2 regions of the Streptomyces sp. NPDC002130 genome follow, and region 1 is predicted to be linked to the other one. Evidence: riboswitches for the same ligand, from Rfam matches in the RefSeq annotation. Region 1 holds a riboswitch; the other holds the start of a gene.
The links. Region 1 has a riboswitch for thiamine pyrophosphate ahead of thiO (glycine oxidase ThiO). Riboswitches for the same ligand answer to the same signal wherever they lie in the genome.
Positions count from the first base shown of each region.

Region 2: linked by a shared signal. The riboswitch ahead of ABT116_RS12720 (thiamine ABC transporter substrate-binding protein) and the one ahead of thiO (glycine oxidase ThiO) in region 1 are both predicted to bind thiamine pyrophosphate.

Region 1 covers NZ_JBEOXI010000294.1:328-8,028, reverse strand. The annotation lists gene ABT116_RS35670 (NAD(P)/FAD-dependent oxidoreductase) at 1-615, opposite strand, end outside; gene ABT116_RS35665 (avidin-fold protein) at 648-998, opposite strand; TPP riboswitch at 1,051-1,162, shown strand; gene thiO (glycine oxidase ThiO) at 1,160-2,332, shown strand; gene thiS (sulfur carrier protein ThiS) at 2,329-2,529, shown strand; gene ABT116_RS35650 (thiazole synthase) at 2,532-3,329, shown strand; gene pknB (Stk1 family PASTA domain-containing Ser/Thr kinase) at 3,471-5,405, shown strand; gene ABT116_RS35640 (deoxyribonuclease IV) at 5,464-6,342, shown strand; gene ABT116_RS35635 (sulfite oxidase-like oxidoreductase) at 6,347-6,997, opposite strand; gene bfr (bacterioferritin) at 7,173-7,649, shown strand; gene ABT116_RS35625 ((2Fe-2S)-binding protein) at 7,659-7,701, opposite strand, start outside.
Region 2 covers NZ_JBEOXI010000051.1:27,318-35,018, reverse strand. The annotation lists gene ABT116_RS12740 (LAETG motif-containing sortase-dependent surface protein) at 138-827, shown strand; gene ABT116_RS12735 (maleylpyruvate isomerase family mycothiol-dependent enzyme) at 889-1,686, opposite strand; gene ABT116_RS12730 (ABC transporter ATP-binding protein) at 1,712-2,731, opposite strand; gene ABT116_RS12725 (ABC transporter permease) at 2,731-4,395, opposite strand; gene ABT116_RS12720 (thiamine ABC transporter substrate-binding protein) at 4,371-5,408, opposite strand; TPP riboswitch at 5,533-5,639, opposite strand; gene rlmN (dual-specificity RNA methyltransferase RlmN) at 5,664-6,770, opposite strand; gene ABT116_RS12710 (bacteriocin immunity protein) at 7,018-7,227, opposite strand; gene ABT116_RS12705 (hypothetical protein) at 7,372-7,560, shown strand; gene ABT116_RS12700 (acyl-CoA thioester hydrolase/BAAT C-terminal domain-containing protein) at 7,557-7,701, opposite strand, start outside.

The sequences.
Region 1 (7,701 bases):
GCCCGCGTCGGCGTACCAGCCGGCCATCGGGGCGGCGACCTCCGCCGGCAGCGCCCCGGCGAGCGGGCGTTCGGCGGCCTCGACCACGGTCACCGCGCAGCCCGCCTCGCGCGCGGCGGTGGCGAACTCCGCGCCGATCCAGCCCGCGCCGACGACGACGATGTCGTGCTGGCGGGCCAGCACCGGCCGCAGCCGCTCGGCGTCGTCCAGGGTGCGCAGCAGATGCACACCCGGCACGCCCTCGGTGCCGGGCAGCCGGACGGGTTCCGCGCCGGTCGCGACGACCAGGACGTCGTACGGCACCGGCCCGGCCTCGGTGTCCAGCTCGTGGTCGGCGGGGCGCAGGCCCAGCACCTCGCAGCCGAGCCGCAGTTCGATGCCGAGGGCTTCGAAGTCGATGTCGAAGGCGGAGCCCTCGGACTTGCCGAGCAGAACGGCCTTGGACAACGGGGGCCGGTCGTACGGCTGGTGGGGCTCGGCGCCGATGAGGATCACGTCACCGGTGAAGCCCTGCTCGCGCAGCGCGACGGCGGTCTGCACCCCGGCCATGCCCGCACCCGCCACGACGACGCGCCGGGGCGCGGACGGACCTCGTTCCTGCGTCTGCTCGCTCACCTGATCACCATAGACACCTGACGTTTTGTCAGTCAGTGCTCATGCGCCGTGACCTGCTCCACAACGCTCGTGCCGCTGCCCCGCCGGGACTCCCACTCCCAGGTCTCCTCCAGCCGCACCCGCCCGTCGGGCAGCTCCACGACCGCCGACACGCAGTGCCCCGAGGACGTGGTCCCGTCCCGCTTGAGCTGGACGTACCGGAAGTCCAGCCGGTCACCTTCCCGGGTACCCACGAGATGCCCGCGTACGACGTCGCCGCCCGTGTACTCGGCCCAGATCTCGCCCTCCCGCTCGTGGTACGTGAACCGGGTGCGGGTGCCCACCTGACCCGGTGCCTGGTCGGCGACCGGGGCGAGGACGAGACCGTCGAGGGACCGGGCCATGGACTGAGGCTCCCTTACTGCGGGGCAGGGCATCGGGCTAGGGTGGCCAACGTAAAGCACTCGCGGGAGCCCGGACGCACCGGGCTGAGAGGGAGGCTGGCGGCCTCCGACCGTACGAACCTGATCCGGGTCATGCCGGCGAAGGGAGGGGCTGGACGCCCATGTCGCCTACGTCCACATCGTCAGACGTCCTGGTCATCGGGGGCGGGATCATCGGCCTGGTCACGGCCTGGCGGGCCGCGCAGCGAGGATTCGCCACGGCCGTCGTCGACCCCGAGCCGGGCGGCGGGGCCGCACAGGTCGCGGCCGGCATGCTGGCCGCCGTCACGGAGCTGCACTACGGCGAGCAGACCCTGCTCGGCCTGAATCTCGCCTCGGCCCGGCGCTACCCGGACTTCGCCGCCGAGCTCACCGAGCTGACCGGCCGGGACCTCGGCTACCGCCGCTGCGGCACGCTCGCCGTGGCCTTGGACGCCGACGACCGGGCCCACCTGCGCGAACTGCACGCCCTGCAGCAGCAGTCGGGCCTGGAGTCGCAGTGGCTGTCGGGACGCGAGTGCCGGCGCCTGGAGCCGATGCTCGCGCCGGGCGTGCGCGGCGGGCTGCGGGTCGACGGCGATCACCAGATCGATCCCCGGCGGCTGGCCGGTGCCCTGGTCGCCGCCTGTGAGCGGACGGGCGTGGTCTTCCACCGGACGTGGGCGGAACGGCTGACCGTGGTCCGGGACCGGGCCGCGGGCGCCGTCCTGGCCGACGGGACCGAGGCCGCCGCCGGGCAGGTGGTGCTCGCCGGGGGCAGTCTCAGCGGGCGGCTCGCGGGCGTTCCGGAGGACGTACTGCCTCCCGTGCGGCCGGTGAAGGGGCAGGTCCTGCGGCTGACGATGCCGCTGCGGCACGGGCCGTTCCTGAGCCGGACCGTGCGCGCGGTCGTGCGCGGCAGCCATGTCTACCTGGTGCCGCGCGCGAGCGGCGAACTGGTCGTCGGGGCCACCAGCGAGGAGCTGGGCTGGGACACCACCGTAACCGCGGGCGGCGTGTACGAGCTGCTGCGGGACGCGCACGAGCTGGTCCCGGGCATCACCGAGCTGCCGCTCACCGAGACCAGGGCCGGGCTGCGGCCCGGCTCCCCCGACAATGCGCCGCTGCTCGGGCCCACCGGTCTGGAGGGGCTGCTGCTGGCCACCGGGCACTACCGCAACGGCGTCCTGCTCACACCGGTGACCGGCGACGCCATGGCGCACGTCCTGGCGACGGGCGAACTCCCCGGGGAGGCCCGCCCCTTCACCCCGAAACGCTTCAGTCCCGCCACCGCACTCACGGAGCAGCCCGCATGAACATCTCCGTCAACGGCGAGCCCCGGGACGTCGGGCCCGGCACGGCCCTGGACACCGTCGTGAGGTCGCTCACGGCCTCGCCCTCGGGCGTGGCCGCCGCCCTCAACGAAACCGTCGTCCCACGCACCCAGTGGCCCGCCACGCCCCTGTCCGAGGGGGACCGCGTGGAAGTCCTGACCGCCGTCCAGGGAGGCTGACCATGGCCGACGATCCGTTCGTCCTCGGTGGTACGTCCTTCACGTCCCGTCTGATCATGGGCACGGGCGGGGCGCCCAGCCTCGACGTGCTGGAGCGGTCGCTGGTCGCGTCCGGGACGGAGCTGACCACGGTCGCGATGCGCCGGGTGAACGCCTCGGTGCACGGCTCGGTGCTGTCCGTCCTCGACAAGCTCGGCATCCGGGTGCTGCCGAACACGGCGGGCTGCTTCACCGCCGGCGAGGCCGTCCTGACGGCCCGCCTGGCGCGCGAGGCCCTCGGCACGGACCTGATCAAGCTGGAGGTCATCGCCGACGAGCGCACCCTGCTGCCGGACCCGATCGAGACGCTGGAGGCGGCCGAGACCCTGGTCGACGACGGGTTCACGGTGCTGCCGTACACCAACGACGATCCGGTGCTCGCGCGGAAGCTGGAGGACGTGGGCTGCGCGGCGGTCATGCCGCTCGGCTCGCCGATCGGCTCCGGGCTCGGCATCCGCAACCCGCACAACTTCCAGTTGATCGTCGAGCACGCGCGCGTGCCGGTGATCCTGGACGCGGGCGCGGGGACGGCGTCGGACGCGGCGCTGGCGATGGAGCTGGGGTGTGCGGGCGTGATGCTCGCCTCGGCGGTGACGCGGGCGCAGGAACCCGTGCTGATGGCTTCCGCCATGAGGAGCGGGGTGGAAGCCGGGCGGTTGGCGTATCGAGCTGGGCGCATCCCGCGGCGGCACTTCGCGCAGGCGTCTTCGCCGGGTGAGGGTATGGCTGTGCTCGATCCGGAGCGGCCTGCTTTTCAGTGACCCGCGCTTGTGCTGGGGGCGGGTCGGTCCGCAGCCCGGCGCAGCGGGGGGGGCGGACAGACGTCACAGGTCGGCTGCAGTCGCGCCCCGAAATCGGGCGGGGCGGAAGAGCTGTCGGTGTCGGCTCGTACACTCGCCTGCGTGGACACGACCCTTCAGGACCCCTTGGTCGGGCAGGTGCTCGACGGCCGGTATCGCATCGACGCGCGGATCGCGGTCGGCGGGATGGCCACGGTCTACCGGGCCGTGGACACCCGGCTCGACCGGGTCCTCGCGCTCAAGGTGATGCATCCCTCGCTCGCGGTCGACGCCTCGTTCGTCGAGCGGTTCATCCGCGAGGCGAAGTCGGTGGCCCGGCTGGCCCATCCGAACGTGGTGCAGGTCTTCGACCAGGGCACCGACGGCTCGTACGTGTACCTGGCGATGGAGTACGTCGCGGGCTGCACCCTGCGGGACGTGCTGCGCGAGCGCGGGGCGCTGCAGCCGCGCGCCGCCCTGGACATCCTGGAGCCGGTGCTGGCCGCCCTGGGCGCGGCGCACCGCGCCGGATTCGTGCACCGCGACATGAAGCCGGAGAACGTCCTGATAGGGGACGACGGGCGGGTCAAGGTCGCCGACTTCGGCCTGGTCCGGGCCGTGGACACGGTGACGAACACCACCGGCACCGTGCTCGGCACGGTCTCCTACCTCGCCCCGGAGCAGATAGAGGACGGCACCGCCGATCCCCGCGTCGACGTGTACGCGTGCGGCGTGATGCTGTACGAGATGCTGACCGGCGACAAGCCGCACGACGGGGACTCCCCGGCCGTGATCCTCTACAAGCACCTGCACGAGGACGTGCCCCCGCCCTCGGCCGCCGTGCCCGGCATGGCGTACGAGCTGGACGCGATGGTGGCCTCGGCGACGGCCCGCACCCCGGCTCTGCGCCCGCACGACGCGGTGGCGCTGCTCGCGCAGGTCCGCGACGGACGCGGCCGGCTGGACGAGGAGCAGCTGGACGCGGTGCCGCCGCAGGCGCTCGCGGTGGACCACGACAACGGCGACGACCGGACGACCGTGATCCCGCGCGCCCTGACCACACCGCGCCCGCTGCCGGTGAACGAGGACGACGAGGGGGCCGCCCTCGACCGCACCAGCAGGTTCGCGACCCCGCCGCCGCCTCCGCCGTCCCGGCGACGCCGCCCGGGATTCCGGCGCGGACCGGCGGCCATCGCCGTGGCCGTCCTGCTCGTGCTCGGCCTCGGCGCCGGCATCTGGTACATCAACTCCGGCCAGTTCACCAAAGTCCCGCCGCTGCTGGCGAAGACCCAGGACGAGGCCGAGGACCGGCTGCAGGACGCGGGTCTGGAGGTCGGCAAGGTCAGCCATGCCCACAGCGACACCGTCAAGCGCGGCACGATCATCGGCACCGACCCCGAGCCGGGCGCCCGGATCCGCGTCAACGACTCCGTGTCGTTCACCATCTCCGACGGCCCCGAGACCGTGCGCGTGCCCGCCCTGGCGGGTCGGAAACTGGGCACGGCGCAGGACCAGCTGAGGGACGACGGGCTGGAGCCGGGCATGGTCACCCGGGAGTTCAGCGAGGATGTACCGCGCGGCTCGGTGATCTCCGCGCGCCCTGCGGACGGCACGAAGGTGCGGGCGGGCACGGCCGTCGCACTGGTCGTCAGCAAGGGCGCCCGCATCGACATCCCCGACGTCACCGGTGACGACGAGGCCGACGCCCGGGCCGAGCTGGAGGACGCCGGCCTCAAGGTGAAGATCGCCACCGAGCGGGTCAACTCCTCCGAGTACGACAAGGGCCAGGTCGTCCGGCAGACGCCGAGGTCCGGCGGCCCGGCGGCCGAGGGCGACACCGTCACGCTGACGCTGTCGAAGGGACCCGAGATGATCGAGGTCCCGGACGTGGTCGGCGACAGCGTCGACGACGCCAGGCAGGCGCTGGAGGGCGCCGGGTTCGAGGTCGACGAGGACCGCGGGCTGCTCGGCCTGTTCGGCGACACCGTCAAGAGCCAGTCCGTCGAAGGCGGCGAGACCGCGCCCAAGGGCTCGACGATCACGATCAAGATCAGGTGAGGCCGGCGGGCAGAGGCCCGCGGACGGGGCAGGGCCGGACGCATGACACCCTGAACGGGTGAACAGTCAGCTGTCCGGTCCCTCCCGCAACCCGGTGGGCGGCCACGTCCCCGTGGCCGGTGGGCTCCATTCCGTAGGCCTGTCGTACGCCCGTGATCTGGAGGCGGAGGCCGTCCAGGTCTTCGTCGCCAACCCGCGCGGCTGGGCCACGCCGACCGGCAACCCCAAGCAGGACGAGGCGTTCCGCGAGGCGTGCGCGGCCGAGTCGATCCCGGCCTATGTGCACGCCCCCTACCTGATCAACTTCGGCTCGCACACCGAGGCGACCGTGGAGCGGTCGGTGGAGTCGCTGCGGCACTCGCTGCGGCGCGGGCGGGAAATAGGGGCGCTGGGCGTGGTCGTGCACACCGGCAGCGCGACCGGGGGCCGGGAGCGGTCCGTGGCGCTGAAGCAGGTACGGGAGCACCTGCTGCCGCTGCTGGACGAGCTGACCCACGACGACGACCCGTTCCTGCTGCTGGAGTCGACGGCCGGGCAGGGCGCCTCGCTGTGTTCGCGGACGTGGGACTTCGGCCCGTACTTCGAGGCTCTGGACGCCCACCCGATGCTCGGCGTGTGCCTGGACACCTGCCACATCTACGCCGCCGGGCACGACCTGACCGGCCCGAGCGGCATGCACCAGACGCTGGACCTGCTGGTGGACACCGTCGGCGAGGGCCGGCTGAAGCTGATCCACGCCAACGACTCCAAGGACGTCGTGGGCGCGCACAAGGACCGGCACGAGAACATCGGCGTCGGCCACATCGGCGAGGACCCGTTCCGGGCGCTGATGACGCATCCCGCGACCGCGGGCGTGCCGCTGATCATCGAGACGCCGGGCGGCAAGCAGGGGCACGCGGCCGACGTGGAGCGGCTGAAGAAGCTGCGCGACGGCTGACCGCTCAGAGGTCGGGGCCGTCCCCCGGCAGCTCCTGGTACGAGTAGCGCTGCTCCCGCCAGGGGTCGCCGATGTTGTGGTAGCCGCGCTCCTCCCAGAAGCCCCGCCGGTCGGCGGTCATGTACTCAACACCGCGCACCCACTTGGGGCCCTTCCAGGCGTAGAGGTGGGGGACGATCAGGCGCAGCGGAAAGCCGTGCTCGGCGGTGAGCAGCTCGCCGTCCTTGTGGGTGGCGAACAGGACCTGCTCGTCGGCGAAGTCGGACAGCCGGAGGTTGGAGCTGAATCCGTACTCGGCCCACACCATCACATGGGTGACGTCGTCCGCGGGCGGGGCGAGGTCGAGGAGCGTGCGGGCGGGAATGCCGCCCCACTCGGCGCCCAGCATGCTGAACTTCGTGACGCAGTGCAGATCGGCCACGACGGTGGTGTGCGGCAGGGCCGTGAACTCCTCGTGCGTCCAGCAGTGCTTGCCGCCGCCGGCGGTGGCACCGAAGACGCGGAACTCCCAGCGCTCGGGCCGGAACTTGGGGACGGGTCCGTAGTGCGTGACCGGCCAGCCGCGTTGCAGCCGCTGGCCCGGGGGCAGCTCCGGCTGCGCCGCTCCTGCTGGATCGCGCCCTTCTCCCGATTCGTGTTCCAGCGGCTGACCCATGACTCCATCCTGACAGACCCGGGGTGATGCCCCTGACCGAGGTCACCGCGAAACGGAACAAACTCGACTAAGCATGCCCTTACTTACTAAGTGCAGACTTACTGGACGATCTTCTTCACCAGTGGAATCATGCGGCGCAACCTGCCAGTTCCCCCGCGCGGAAGGAGCCTCTGCGATGCAGGGCGACCCCGAGGTCCTCGAATTCCTCAATGAGCAGTTGACCGGCGAGCTGACGGCGATCAACCAGTACTGGCTGCACTACCGGATCCAGGACAACAACGGCTGGACCAAGCTCGCCAAGTACACGCGTGAAGAATCCATCGACGAGATGAAGCACGCGGACAAGATCACCGAGCGCATTCTCATGCTGGACGGCCTGCCCAATTACCAGCGGCTCTTCCATGTACGGGTCGGCCAGACGGTCACCGAGATGTTCCAGGCGGACCGGCAGGTCGAGGTCGAGGCGATCGACCGGCTCAGGCGCGGCATCGAGGTGATGCGCAGCAAGGGCGACATCACGTCCGCGAACCTCTTCGAGTCCATCCTCGAGGACGAGGAGCACCACATCGACTATCTGGACACGCAGCTGGAGCTGATCGACAAGCTCGGTGAGGCGCTGTACATCGCGCAGCAGATCGAGCAGCCGAGCTAGCTCCTGCCGTCAGGCGGCGTCTTCCAGCTCCGCGAGCACCGGCTCGCCGCGG
Region 2 (7,701 bases), on a different contig from region 1:
AAAGCAAGTGCTTGCAGGCTGCATATGCGTTGACACTACTTATGCGGCGCTTATAGACCTGTGAGTCTCACGGTAGTGCTGACGCCCAGTCAACACTGCCCCAGCCCCCCGCATTAGCAATCCTGTAAAGGACAAACGTGGCAGTTCTGTCCGTATCCCGCCGCGCACGCGCCGTGCGCATCCTCGGTGTCGTCTCCGCCTCGGCCGCGCTCGCGCTCGGCACCGCCGGCAACGCGCTCGCCTGCGACATCAGCGAGTTCTCCGCCGAGGCGAAGTGCGATGGCGACAAGGGCGTCATCACCGTCACCGACGTGGACCCGGCCGGCATCCCGGCGACGGTCACCGTGTACCTGCAGAACAACGGCGCCGACGCCAAGAAGGTCGGCGAGCAGGTCGTCAAGGGCTCACGTGAAGGCACCACCATCACCTTCGCCGACGACTGGAAGCCGAACGCCGAGTACCGCATCCACGTCAAGGCCTCCTCGTACGTCGACGCGGACATCAAGCCGAACCTCGTCACCCCGGCCACGGCCTGCAAGAAGGAGGAGGAGCCCCCGGCTTCGACTCCCCCGGCGACTCCGACCCCGTCGGCGTCCCCGTCGAAGCCGGCCGAGGAGAGCGAGAGCCCGGCTCCGGAGCCGTCGGAGAGCCAGAGCAGCTCGCCGGCGGGCAACGCGCCCGCCCCGGCCGGTGACTCCAACCTCGCCGAGACCGGTGCCGACTCCAACACCGGCCTCATCGCCGGCATCGCGGCGGCCCTGGTCGTCGTCGGTGGCGGTGCGGTGTTCTTCGGCATGCGCCGCCGCGGAGCGAGCAGCGACAGCTGACACCCGCGCAGACCGTGACGTGGCCCGTCCCCCGACCCGGGGGGGCGGGCCACGTCCCGTCTCACCCGAACGTCGCCCGCTCCAGCCAGAACTCCAGCAGCTCCCGCTCGCCCAGCACCTCCACCTCCGGCGCATCCAGCGGAAGTCGGCGGTAGAACGCCAGCAGGACGGAGGTGAGCGGCCCGCGCAGGGCCACGTCCGCCTTCCGGTGACCCCGACGCCAGGCGACGCCGTCCTCCGTGAGTTCCACGAGCCACTCGGCGTTCAGCTCCGGCCCCGTGTCGGTGGCGTGGAGGTGGATGCCGCGGCCGGCGCCCCGCAAGTCCCTCACCGCGTCGTGCGGCACCGTCCGCTGCACGTACGCCACGATCTGCAGCCACTCGTCGATCGCGTCGGCGGCCACCTCGGGCGCGACCTCGTAGGGCAGCCCGACGGCCAGCGTGGCGTCCGCGCGGTGCACGGTGATCTCGTGTGTCACCCGACGGGCCCAGAACCCGGCGTCGCGGATCCCTGCCCAGCCCCACACCTCCGTATCGGGGCCCGCCTCCCGCAGCGTGGCGACGACCTGCTTCCCCGCCTCCGCCAGCCAGGCGTCCAGCACGAGGGCATCCCCCCGCGCCTCGGGCCCGGCCGCACCCGGCACCCGCTCCTCCGGCACCTCCTCCTCGGCCCGGGTGCGCACCATGAGCTCCACCCAGCGCAGAGCGCCTCCCATGTGCCGTACGAGGTCCTCCAGCGACCACTCCGGGCAGGTCGGCACCGTGGCGGACAGGTCGGCACCGGAGGTGACCACGGACCTCAACAAACTTACCTGATCGGCGATTTCGTCGCAGTAGCGGTCGTGCGTGAGTGGCGTCATGCCTCGCACCCTAGGGCGGGGGCGATCAGTCGAGCACCACGATTTCGGCCGCGTCCAACTCCACGCCCACCTCGTCCCCCACCCCAGGCGCCGCCCGCAGCGCGCACGCCGCCTCCAGGCGCGGGGCGTCCCGGGGCTGGAGGTGGAGGGCGACATGGGTGCCCTTGAAGGTGCGTGCGGTCACCGTGCAGCGCAGGCCCGTGTCGGCGGGTACCAGGCGCACCCCGGCGGGCCGCACCAGCAGGGTGCGGATGCCCTGCGGGGCGCGCTCCGGCACCGGCACCTTGCCCCAGGGCGTGTCCGCGGCCTCCGCCCCGACCGTGGCCTCGACCACGTTCTCGAACCCGAGGAAGCGGGCGACGAACGCGTCGGCGGGATGCTGCCACACCTCAAGAGGAGTACCGGACTGGGCGATCCGCCCGTCCCGCATCACCACGACCCGGTCGGCCAGCGCGAAGGCCTCCCCCTGGTCGTGCGTCACGGCGAGCACGGTCGTCCCCAACCGGCCGAACAGTTGCTTCAGTTCGACGACCAGCCGTTCCCGCAGCGACCGGTCGAGCTGTCCCAGCGGCTCGTCCAGCATCAGCAGCCGGGGGTTCGGCGCGAGAGCCCGGGCCAGCGCCACCCGCTGCTGCTCGCCGCCGGACAGCCCGGCGACGGCCCGGCGGCCCGCGCCCGGCAGCCCCACGAGGTCCAGCAACTCCTTTACTCGTTCGGCCTGTTGCCGCTTCGGCTCGCCGTGCATCCGCAGCCCGAACGCCACGTTGCCGGCCACGTCCCGCTGCGGGAACAGCTGGTGGTCCTGGAACATCAACCCGACCCCTCGCCGGTGCGCGGGCACGCCCGCGTGGTCACGGCCGTCGAGCACCACCCGCCCGGAGTCGAGGGGTTGCAGCCCGGCCACCGCCCGCAGCAGGGTCGACTTGCCGCTGCCGCTGGGCCCGAGCACGCACACGATCTCGTGCTCGGCGACCTCCAGATCGACGGCGTCCAGCACGGCACGCCCGCCGAAGCGGACCGTCGCGCCCTGCAGGGCAAGCAGCATCAGAACTCCCCCGTCCGGTCCGTGCGGAGCCTCTCCAGCACCAGCAGGGCCACCGCGCACACCACCATCAGAATCGTCGAAAGGGCCATCGCCTGGCCGTAGTTGAGGTCGCCGGGCCGCCCGAGCAGCCGGGCCACCGCCACCGGCAGGGTCGGCCGGTCGGGCCGGGCGATGAACACCGTCGCGCCGAACTCCCCGAGGGACACGGCGAAGGCGAACCCGGCCGCGATCAGCAGCGCCCGCCGCACCATCGGCAGGTCCACCTCCCGCCACACCCGCCAGGGCGAGGCACCGAGCACCGAGGCCGCCTCCCGCAGACGCACGTCCACCGCCCGCAGCACGGGCAGCATCGTCCGCACCACGAAGGGCACCCCGACCAGGGCCTGTGCGAGCGGCACCAGGATCCAGGAGGACCTGAGATCCAGCGGCGGCTCGTCGAGGGAGATCAGGAACCCGAAGCCGACGGTCACCGCGGACACCCCGAGCGGCAGCATCAGCAGAGCGTCGAAGCCGCGCACGAACCGCCCGGCGTCCCGGCGGGTGAGCGCGACCGCGGCGAGGCCGCCGATCACCACCGCGATGAGCGTGGCGGCGACGGCGTACGACAGGGAGTTGCCGATCGCCTCGATCGGCGGGACCAGGAACACTCCCCCGTCCTCGCGGGTCAGCGCCCGGTAGTAGCCGAAGCCCGGCGCGCCCAGGGACCGCTGCACGAGCACCGCGAGCGGCAGCACGAGCAGGACGGCGACGGTGACGAGCACCCCGCCGAGCAGCGCCCACTGCCCGGCGCCACGCGGCCGGCGCGCGGTCACGGAGGCGTCCACCAGCCGTAGCGCGGTCTCCCGCCGCCGCACGGTCCAGGCGTGCAGGGCGAGGATCGCGCCCACGGCGACGAACTGGATGAGGGTCAGCACGGCCGCCGTGGACAGGTCGAAGATCTCCGAGGTCTGCCGGTAGATCTCCACCTCCAGGGTGGAGAAGGTGGGCCCGCCGAGGATCTGCACGACACCGAAGGAGGTGAAGGTGAACAGGAAGACCATCAGCGCGGCGGCGGCCACGGCCGGGGCGAGCGCGGGCAGCGTGACCTGCCGCCAGGCCTTCATCGGCGACGCCCCGAGCATGCGCGCGGCCTCTTCCTGCCGCGGGTCGAGCTGCGCCCAGAGCCCGCCGACCGTCCTGACGACGACCGCGTAGTTGAAGAAGACGTGCGCGAGCAGGATCGCCCATACGGTGGTGTCCAGCCGTACGCCCCACAGCTCGTCGAGCAGCCCGCCCCGCCCGACGAGCGCCAGGAACGCCGTACCGACGACGACCGTCGGCAGCACGAACGGAACGGTCACGACCGCCCGCAGGACCTGCTTGCCGGGGAAGTCGAAGCGGGCGAAGACGTACGCGCCGGGGAGTGCGACGAGCAGCGTGAGCGCGGTGGAGACCACCGCCTGCCAGGTGGTGAACCACAGCACGTGCCGGACGTCGGACTGCGCCAGCACCTCCCCGAGCCGTGCGAGGTGCCAGGCCCCGTCGGTCTTGAGGCCGCGCGCGACGATCGCCGCGACGGGGTAGGCGAAGAAGACCGCGAAGAACGCGACGGGCACGGCCAGCAGACCGAGCCGCGCCGCCGCGCCCCGCCTGCGCGCGGTTACTTCAGTACGAGTGAGGTCCACGACTTGACCCACTGGTCACGGTGGTCGGCGATCTGCGCCGGGGCCATGGTCTCGGGGTCCTTCGCCTGCGGTCCGTACTTGACGAACTCCGGCGGCACCTGGGCGCCCTCGGTCACCGGGTACACGAACATGTTGAGCGGCATGTCCTCCTGGAACCTCTGGCTGATGAGGAAGTCGAGGAGGGCCTTGCCACCCTTGGTGTTCTTGGCGTTGCTGAGCAGCCCCGCGTACTCGACCTGCCGGAAGCAGGTGCCCTCGACGACACCGGTCGGCGCCGTGCTCGGCTTGGGGTCGGCGAAGACGACCTCGGCGGGCGGCGAGGAGGCGTACGACACGACGAGCGGCCGGTCGCCCTTGGCCTTCTTGCCGCCGGCCGACCCGGAGAACTCCTCGTTGTAGGCCTGCTCCCAGCCGTCGACGACCTTCACGCCGTTGGCCTTGAGCTTCATCCAGTAGCCCTTCCACCCGTCGTCGCCGTACTTCGCGGCCGTGCCGAGCAGGAAGCCGAGGCCGGGCGAGGACGAGGAGGCGTTCTCGGTGACGAGCAGGTCCTTGTACGCGGGCTTGACCAGGTCGTGGAAACTCCGCGGCGGCGCCAGCTTGTGATCGGCGAAGTACTTCTTGTCGTAGTTGACGCAGATGTCGCCGGTGTCGATGGGCGTGACCCGGTGCTTGTCCCGGTCGACGCGGTACTCGGCCTTGATCCGCTCGGACCCCTTCGCCTCGTACGACTGGAAGAGGCCGTTGTCGAGGGCGCGGGACAGCAGGGTGTTGTCGACGCCGAAGAAGACGTCGCCCTGCGGGTTGCCCTTGGTGAGGATGGCCTTGTTCACGGCCTGCCCGGCGTCGCCGTCCTTCAGGACGTTCACCTTGTAGCCGGACTGCTTCTCGAAGGCCGCGATGACGTCCTTGGACGCGGCCCACGAGTCGTGACTGACGAGCGTCACGGTCTTGGAGTCGCCGGACCCCTGGCCGCCGTCGGACGACCCGCACGCGGCCAGTGCGCCGGCCATGCCGAGCCCGACGACCGCCGCCGTCAGCCGCTTGATGTTGTTACTCACTGGATTCCTCCTGGAGTGACCAGGAGAAGACGCGGCCCCGCCCGGGACTTCCGGGGTCCCGGGCAGGGCGCAACAGCTCGAGTGGTGACCGATCTCCCTACCCAGAATGACCTGGGCCAGGTTCGGAGGGTCTGCGGCCGTGTGCCGCACTCTCAGCGCTGTGGCGCTCCCCTGTCGGAATATGCAGATGTTCTTACGGCGGTCAGACTACCGTTCGGTGGCCGCGAGCTGACCACACGCCCCGTCGATCTCCTGACCACGGGTGTCCCGGATCGTCACCGGCACACCATGGGCGGCGATGGCCTCCACGAAGGCCTTCTCGTCCTCGGGCCGCGAGGCGGTCCACTTCGACCCCGGCGTCGGGTTCAGCGGGATGAGATTGACATGCACGGGCTTGCCCTTGAGCAGCCGCCCGAGCCGGTCACCGCGCCAGGCCTGGTCGTTGATGTCCCGGATCAGCGCGTACTCGATGGACAGCCGGCGCCCGGACTTGGCGCTGTACTCGAAACCGGCGTCCAGCACCTCGCGGACCTTCCAGCGCGTGTTCACGGGTACGAGGGTGTCGCGCAGCTCGTCGTCGGGCGCGTGCAACGAGATGGCCAGGCGGCACTTGAAGCCCTCGTCGGCGAACCGGTGGATGGCGGGGACGAGGCCGACGGTGGAGACGGTGATGCCGCGCTGGGACAGGCCGAGGCCATCGGGCTCGGGGTCGGTGAGCCGCCGGATGGATCCGATGACCCGGTTGTAGTTGGCGAGCGGCTCGCCCATGCCCATGAAGACGATGTTGCTGAGCCGAGCCGGGCCGCCGGGGACCTCCCCGTCCCGCAGCGCCCGCATCCCGTCCACGATCTGATGGACGATCTCGGCGGTGGACAGATTCCGGTCGAGACCCGCCTGCCCGGTCGCGCAGAACGGGCAGTTCATCCCGCACCCGGCCTGGGAGCTGATGCACATGGTCACCCGGTCCGGATAGCGCATCAGCACGGACTCGACGAGCGTCCCGTCGAACAGCCGCCACAGTGTCTTGCGAGTGGTGCCCTGGTCGGTCGACAGATGCCGAACGACGGTCATCAGCTCGGGCAGCAGGGCTTCCTGCAGCCGCCCCCGGGCACCGGCCGGGATGTCGGTCCACTGCTCCGGATCATGCGCGTACCGCGCGAAGTAGTGCTGCGAGAGCTGCTTGGCACGAAACGGCTTCTCCCCGACCGCGACAACGGCCTCCTTGCGCTCGGCAGGAGTGAGATCGGCAAGATGCCGCGGCGGCTTCTTGGCTCCGCGGGGGGCGACGAAAGTGAGTTCTCCGGGCTTCGGCATAACCCTCCTAGTGTCGCAGATCCATTTGGGTGACCCGCAGCTGTCGTCAGTAGTCGTCACCGGTCGCCGCCGAGCGCCCTCGGACGGCCCAGAGACGACCCAGGTTCGATCACGCGTCGGCTCCCTGCCACTCGTCCAGCCGGACCCTGACCTGGTGGCTGCGGTCGTCGTGCCAGTAGACCTCACCTCTGACCAAGGTCCCGAGGGACGGAAGCTCCATCCCCAGCGGCATGCGCGTGATATGCGGTTACAGGGCGAACGGCTCGTAGGACATGGCTCGGTCGACGACCTTCTCCGCCGTCAAGTGCGGGTCGTTGTCCCAGAAGACGTAGTCGCTGATGTGTGGGCAGCCAAGCCCACGCACGAGTCCCGTGAGGATGTCGTCGGCTTCGGCCTCATCGGCGTAGTCGGCGTTCATGAGCCGCTGGACGAGGTGGATCGCTTCAGCTCGATTCATGCTGCGGGGAGTGGTCACGCTGCCTCGGTGCCGGGTGTGTGGCCGCGCTCCGAGGACTTTCCCAGTCTTATCGAAGAGGGGCCTGCTGGAATGACGCCCGCCTGTAAGGATTGAGCGGATCATCCTACTAAACGAGGGGCGAGCATGCTCGTGCTCATACTGTCAGTCGTCGTTTCGCTCATCATCGGCGGCTGCGTCTGCGTCTACTGGGCGGCCCGGGGCGACGCCCCCCGCTGGGCACGTGGGGTGGCCAAGGCGACGCTGCTCGGCAGCGAACTGGCCCGCAGCGCGAGCCGAAAGTCCCACACCCAGCAAGGCGGCGGGGACGACTAGGGTCTGTCCGGGAAACTGAGCCCCGCGGTTCTCGTATCCGGTCGGCTGAGGCCGTCGCCGCCGAGCAGGTCGAGGATGTGGGGCCACGCAGCCTCGCCCAGGAGTGCGTCGGCCTGGGCGGTGCCCCCGTACGCGAAACGC